3 regions of the Pseudomonas sp. KB_15 genome follow, and region 1 is predicted to be linked to each of the others. Evidence: predicted binding sites of a transcription regulator. Region 1 holds the regulator's gene; each other region holds the start of a gene.

Region 1 (2,233 bases):
CGAACCCTTCGCCGGTGTCGACCCGATTTCGGTTGGCGATATCAAACAGATCATCTACCACCTCAAGGCCAAAGGCATTGGCGTGCTGATCACCGACCACAACGTCCGTGAAACCCTGGATATCTGCGAAACGGCCTATATCGTCAACGACGGCCAGTTGATCGCCGAAGGTGACGCCGAAACCATCCTGGCCAACAGCCTGGTCAAGGAAGTGTACCTGGGCCATGAGTTCCGCCTGTAAGCGCTGAAGCAGTCATGGCGGATGCCAGACCGCGGTAACGATAAAAATCAACAATTTTTTATTGTTACAGTGGTCTAGGCAAACACTTCAGTTTCAGGCATATAATTTGCTTATGTTTGGCGCCTCGGCGCCCTGTAGTGGATGGCGCATGTGCGCCGGCGAATAAGGTGTTAAGCCCCTGCCATGAAACCATCGCTAGTCTTGAGAATGGGCCAGCAGCTGACGATGACACCGCAGCTGCAACAGGCCATCCGCCTGCTCCAATTGTCGACCCTGGACCTGCAACAGGAAATCCAGGAGGCCCTGGAGTCCAATCCGATGCTCGAACGCCAGGAAGAAGGCGACGACTTCGACAATTCCGACCCCTTGGCCGACAATACCGAACAAAAGCCCAATACTGACATCCAGGAACCCTCTTACCAGGAAAGCGCCCCGACGGTTGACAGCCTCGATGAGGGCGACTGGAACGAGCGCATCCCCAACGAACTCCCCGTCGACACCGCGTGGGAAGACGTTTACCAGACCAGCGCCAGCAGCCTGCCCAGCAACGATGATGACGAGTGGGACTTCACCACCCGCACCTCGGCCGGCGAAAGCCTGCAAAGCCACTTGCTGTGGCAACTGAACCTGGCCCCGATGTCCGACACCGATCGCCTGATCGCCGTGACCCTGATCGACTGCATCAACAATCAGGGCTACCTGGACGAAACCCTCGAGGAAATCCTCGAAGCCTTCGATCCGGAACTGGACATCGAACTGGACGAAATCGAAGCCGTCCTGCACCGCATCCAGCAATTCGAGCCCGCCGGCATCGGCGCCCGCAACCTGGGCGAATGCCTGCTGCTGCAATTGCGCCAGCTGCCCGCCAAAACCCCTTGGCTGGCCGAGGCCAAGCGCCTGGTCACCGATTACATCGACCTGCTTGGCAGCCGCGACTACAGCCAGTTGATGCGCCGCATGAAGCTCAAGGAAGATGAACTGCGCCAGGTGATCGAACTGGTCCAGAGCCTCAATCCGCGCCCGGGCTCTCAGATCGAGTCCGCCGAAGCCGAGTATGTCGTTCCTGACGTTATCGTGCGCAAGGACAATGAGCGCTGGCTGGTGGAGCTGAATCAGGAGTCAGTGCCACGGCTGCGGGTCAACGCCCAGTACGCCGGATTCGTGCGCCGCGCCGACACCAGCGCCGACAACACGTTCATGCGCAATCAGTTGCAGGAGGCCCGCTGGTTCATCAAGAGCCTGCAAAGCCGTAATGAAACCCTGATGAAGGTGGCCACCCAGATCGTCGAGCATCAGCGCGGTTTCCTCGAGTATGGCGACGAAGCCATGAAGCCCCTGGTCCTGCATGACATCGCCGAAGCGGTCGGCATGCATGAGTCGACGATTTCACGGGTGACCACCCAGAAGTTCATGCACACCCCCCGGGGCATTTATGAACTGAAATACTTTTTCTCCAGTCACGTAAGCACCTCCGAAGGCGGCGAATGCTCGTCCACGGCGATCCGCGCGATCATCAAAAAACTGGTTGCTGCGGAAAATCAGAAAAAGCCGTTGAGTGACAGCAAGATCGCTGGTTTACTGGAGGCACAAGGCATTCAGGTGGCTCGCCGCACCGTCGCCAAGTACCGCGAATCCCTCGGGATCGCGCCTTCGAGCGAACGCAAGCGGTTGATGTAGGGCCACGCCACAGCGTTCCAGTGGTAGATCATCTGGTCTACCGCTTTATGCACTGGCAACGAAGGAGAAGCTGTATGCAAGTCAACATCAGTGGACACCAACTGGAAGTGACCGAACCTCTTCGCACCTACATCGGCGAAAAACTCGAACGATTGGAGCGACATTTCGACAAGATCACTAATGTGCAGGTCACGATGACCGTCGAAAAACTGAAGCAGAAAATCGAAGCCACGCTGCATATTCCCGGGAATGAAGTGGTCGCAAACGCGGAACATACCGATATGTACGCTGCGATCGACGCACTCACCGACAAGC
Region 2 (2,233 bases), on a different contig from region 1:
GGCGGCCTTCAGGCGTCCGACTTTTTTGGCGGTATCGTTGATCAGCAGGATACGCAGCATGTTCGTAGTCTCCTGTCAGCGGCTGGCGGATCGGTGCGAGCTGTCGCTCATGGCGTGCAGTTTGAAACTGCGGGCATAACCGGTCGGGTCCGAACCGTCCCAGATTTTACCGTCGATCAACTGACTGCTGCGCATTTGCTCGGCTGACGAAGCGACGCCGACGGCACTGGCGGCCTCTCGATAGAGGTCCAGTTGCTGGACCTGCCGGGCCACCGCGAGATAGTCCGGGTCATCGCGCAACAAACCCCAGCGGCGGAACTGGGTCATGAACCACATGCCGTCGGACAGGTACGGCAGGTTGACCTCGCCATCCCCGTGCAGGCGCAGCGCGTGCGGGTCGTGCCAGTGATGGCCAAGGCCGTCGGCGTATTCGCCCAGCAGGCGCGGTTCAATGCAGTCCAGTGGCGCGTCAAGGTACTGCGCGGCACTGAGTAATTGCGCGGTGCTGCGGCGATTCTCGGTGCTTTCTTCGATGAAGCGGCTGGCTTCCAGGACCGCCATCACCAATGCCCGGGCGGTATTGGGGTATTGCTCGACGAACGCACGGGTGCAGCCGAGGACTTTTTCCGGATGATCAGGCCAGATGGTTTGAGTCGTGGCCAGGGTGAAACCGAGGTCCTGTTGCACCGCGCTGGCGGACCAGGGTTCGCCGACGCAGAACCCGTCGATACGCCCGGCTCGCAGGTGCGCGACCATTTGCGGTGGCGGCACCACTACGCTGTCGACATCCAGCAGCGGGTGAATGCCCTGGCTGGCGAGCCAGTAATACAACCACATGGCGTGGGTGCCGGTTGGAAACGTCTGGGCGAAGGTGAGTTTTGGGCGAGTTTGGTGCACGCGTCGATCCAGTGCTTCAGGACTGGTCACTCCAAGCGCCTGCAAGCCGCGGGACAGGTTGATGCTCTGGCCGTTCTGATTCAGGCCCATCAACACGGCCATGTCAGTCGCGGCCACGCCACCGATGCCCAGGTGAACGGCGTAAATCAGGCCATAGAGGCTGTGGGCTGCATCGAGTTCGCCGCTGACCAGTTGGTCCCGCAGGCTGGCCCAGGACGACTGGCGCTTGAGATTCAGGGTCAAGCCGTGGGGTTGGGCGAAGCCCTGGGTGGCGGCGACCACCACTGAGGCGCAGTCGCTCAGAGCCATGAAGCCGAGATTGATTTCGGTTTTTTCCGGGGCATCGCTGCCATTGACCCAAGCCAGAGGGCCGGCTGACGGTTCGTTCATCGCGTGTTCACCTTGCAAAAAAAAGCGTCGCCCCCTCCCTTGCACGCGCAAGGCCGGATGACGACGCCATTGTCCTTGCACACATTCCGCCGTTGGTCCGGGTGCTGATGCCTGAGAGGGTGCAAGGCATATGCCATCGCCGGTTCATCAGCTTTACATCAGGATTCATCGCGCCATGTCTTTCATCCTGCCGGCCGTTAATCGTCAGGCCGCAAAGGAGGTTGGCGTGCAAATCCAATCACTACACGCCACCGTTCTGCCTGATGCTCGTTGCAGCGAGCGGGTGCTGCATGTGCGGGTCAGCGAATTCCCTGTGTATCTGGCTTCGGCGCAGTGCCCGCGGGTCTGTCTGCCGGTCGGTTGGGAAGGGCTGATTGCAACGAGCGATGCATTCGAGCTGAGCGGCGGCGTACAGACCCTGCCGGTTGCCGAAGCGCAGTTGGTGAAATTGCAAGTGTTCATCGATCTGGGAAACACGCTGGTTGATCAACGACCCAGCCCGACATCCTGGGCGGCGTTGCCGGTGGCGTACCCCACCGTCTGGTCCGGGCGGGCGCTTGAGCGCTGGTACATCGAACAGGCCATGGTCGGGGGTATGGCTTACCAGACCTTCGCCGGCGTGCTGCGTCATACCGAGAGTTACGGACTCGTGCGCTTCCTGCTGGAGCAGGGCACCCACAGCGAAAAGTTGACCACCCTGGCCCAGCGTTATGGCGTTTCTGTGTCGCACTTCCGTCGACTGTGCCGGCAGGCGCTAGGCACGGCGGCCAAGCCTGCATTGCGCGGCTGGCGCGCAGCCAGGGCGCTGTTGAACATGAGCCTGCAGGACGGCTCCCTGACGGATGTCGCGCTGGAATTGGGTTTTGCCTCTTCTTCGCATTTCTCCAAGGAAATCCGTGATCTGGTTGGCTTCACGCCCAGTAGCCTGGCCGACATAACCTACCTC
Region 3 (2,233 bases), on a different contig from region 1:
GCGAGTAATTGAGCTGTTTCTTTTCCGCAGGATCAAGAATCGAGATCGGCGGCAAGGTGCCTTCCACGGCGCTGTCGACGAACAGCGGCGCCTGCTTCTCTTTTTCGACGCGTTTGCTCGGTGCGGCGGGCTTTGGCGGCGCGGGCGCAATCACCGGCGGCACCTGCTTCTCGCGCTCGGACATGTGCTTGCTCAGGGCTTGCTCACGCTCGATCAGGCGCTCCTTGACCTTGGCTTGCTCGCGCTTGTCGGTGACGGTCGGCGCGACCACTTCATCCATACGATCATCGACTTCACGCAACTGGGCAACCAGTTGTTTACGCTCGGTACGGGCCGCCCACCAGCGATTGGCCGCGCCCTGGAACAGTTCGAACAGGTCGAGGGTGATCTTGCCGGTGATGTCCATCACCTTGAACCACGACAAGTCGGTAAACACGGTCAGGCCGAACAGGAACAACGCGATGAACAGCAGTGTACTGCCCTGGATATTCAGGGCGTTCCTGGCCAGGTCACCGAGGCTTTCGCCCAGCGCTCCTCCCGCACCGGCCGGCAGACCGGTCGCGGCATGGAAATGGATATGGGCCAGAGCGGCGCCCGACAGTACCAGGAACAGCAGCCCTATCAGGCGCCAGGAGAACAGCCAGCCACTCCACTGCCACGGTTCGTGACGCTGACGGAAGATCTGGTACGCCTTGATCGCCAGCAGCAACGGGAAGATGTAGGCAAAATAACCCAGCACCATGAACAGGATATCGGCGCTGTAGGAGCCCGCTGGCCCGCCGAAGTTCTGCACGTCGTCGATCTTGCTGTTATGACTCCAGCCCGGGTCATCCTTGCCATAGGTCAACAAGGCCATCATCAGGAACAGGCACAAGGCACCGATAGCGATCAGCGCACCTTCCTTGAGTCGGTAGTGCAAGTGCTGGCGCCAGAGCGGAACGACGGCTGGTTTAGGTGCTGCGGTGGATTTCTTCAAAACGCTACTTTTCCTGCGCCATGGGCGCGTCCATCTGGTGAATGTCTATAAAAACTGCCAAAAAACTACCCAATCCAGGCAGGTAAAAAAGTTAACACGCGTAACCGGGACTACTTTTAACACTGCGCTCCGGTTTTTATAAACACGGCGCGCACTGAATATAGCAGGGCATTGTACGGGTTTGTACGCACGACGCCATGCTTGAGACCCTTGGGTGTAGCATAGTCAACAGCACATGACATGCCGTTCAATTTGAGCATGCATTCTCTTTTGTGACAAAGGCTTATGAGGTGTTTTTATGAGCGAAGCGAAGCATTCACGCCTGATTATCCTGGGCTCCGGCCCTGCCGGTTACAGCGCAGCCGTTTATGCCGCCCGCGCCAACCTCAAACCCGTTGTCATTACCGGCATACAGGCTGGTGGCCAGCTCACCACCACCGTCGAAGTGGATAACTGGCCAGGCGACGTCGAAGGCCTGACCGGGCCGGTCCTGATGGACCGCATGCAAAAACACGCCGAGCGCTTTGCCACCGAGATCATTTACGACCACATCCATACTGCCAAGTTGCAACAACGGCCGTTCGAGCTGATCGGCGATGGCGGAACCTACACCTGCGACGCACTGATCATTGCCACCGGCGCGAGCGCGCAATACCTGGGCCTGCCGTCGGAAGAAGCATTTGCCGGCAAAGGAGTTTCGGCCTGCGCGACCTGCGATGGATTTTTCTATCGCAATCAGGTGGTTGCGGTGGTCGGCGGCGGTAACACGGCGGTCGAAGAAGCCTTGTACCTGTCGAACATCGCTAAGGAAGTGCACCTGGTCCATCGGCGCGACAAGCTGCGCTCGGAGAAGATCCTCCAGGACAAACTCTTCGAAAAAGCCGCCAACGGCAACGTCCGCCTGCACTGGAACCAGAATCTGGACGAAGTGCTCGGCGATGCCAGCGGCGTGACCGGCGCCCGCCTGCGGGACAGCCAAACGGGTGAAACCAAAGAGCTGCCTCTGGCCGGGGTGTTTATCGCCATCGGCCATAAACCCAACACCGACCTGTTCACAGGCCAACTGGAAATGCGCGACGGGTATCTGCTGGTCAAGGGCGGCAGCGAAGGCGATGCCACCGCCACGGCGATTGCGGGTGTGTTTGCCGCCGGCGACGTGGCCGACCACGTTTATCGCCAGGCCGTTACGTCTGCCGGCGCCGGTTGCATGGCGGCGCTGGACGCCGAAAAATACCTCGACGACATTCCTGCCGTTTG

The links. Region 1 encodes sigma-54, which starts transcription at its own class of promoters, with help from an activator protein. Its sites were predicted from a motif close to ANTGGCATNNANNTTGCTNT; they were not measured.
Region 2: the regulator sigma-54 is predicted to act here: its motif matches at 1,406-1,425, upstream of AB4Z35_RS19450 (CmpA/NrtA family ABC transporter substrate-binding protein).
Region 3: the regulator sigma-54 is predicted to act here: its motif matches at 1,205-1,224, upstream of AB4Z35_RS23455 (DNA translocase FtsK).

The regions. Positions count from the first base shown of each region.
Region 1 is NZ_JBFREX010000001.1:493,416-495,648, forward strand. It holds gene lptB (LPS export ABC transporter ATP-binding protein) at 1-241, shown strand, start outside; gene AB4Z35_RS02235 (RNA polymerase factor sigma-54) at 425-1,918, shown strand; gene hpf (ribosome hibernation-promoting factor, HPF/YfiA family) at 1,993-2,233, shown strand, end outside.
Region 2 is NZ_JBFREX010000025.1:39,331-41,563, forward strand. It holds gene AB4Z35_RS19445 (ANTAR domain-containing response regulator) at 1-60, opposite strand, end outside; gene AB4Z35_RS19450 (CmpA/NrtA family ABC transporter substrate-binding protein) at 76-1,287, opposite strand; gene AB4Z35_RS19455 (helix-turn-helix domain-containing protein) at 1,463-2,233, shown strand, end outside.
Region 3 is NZ_JBFREX010000039.1:52,036-54,268, forward strand. It holds gene AB4Z35_RS23455 (DNA translocase FtsK) at 1-976, opposite strand, end outside; gene trxB (thioredoxin-disulfide reductase) at 1,275-2,233, shown strand, end outside.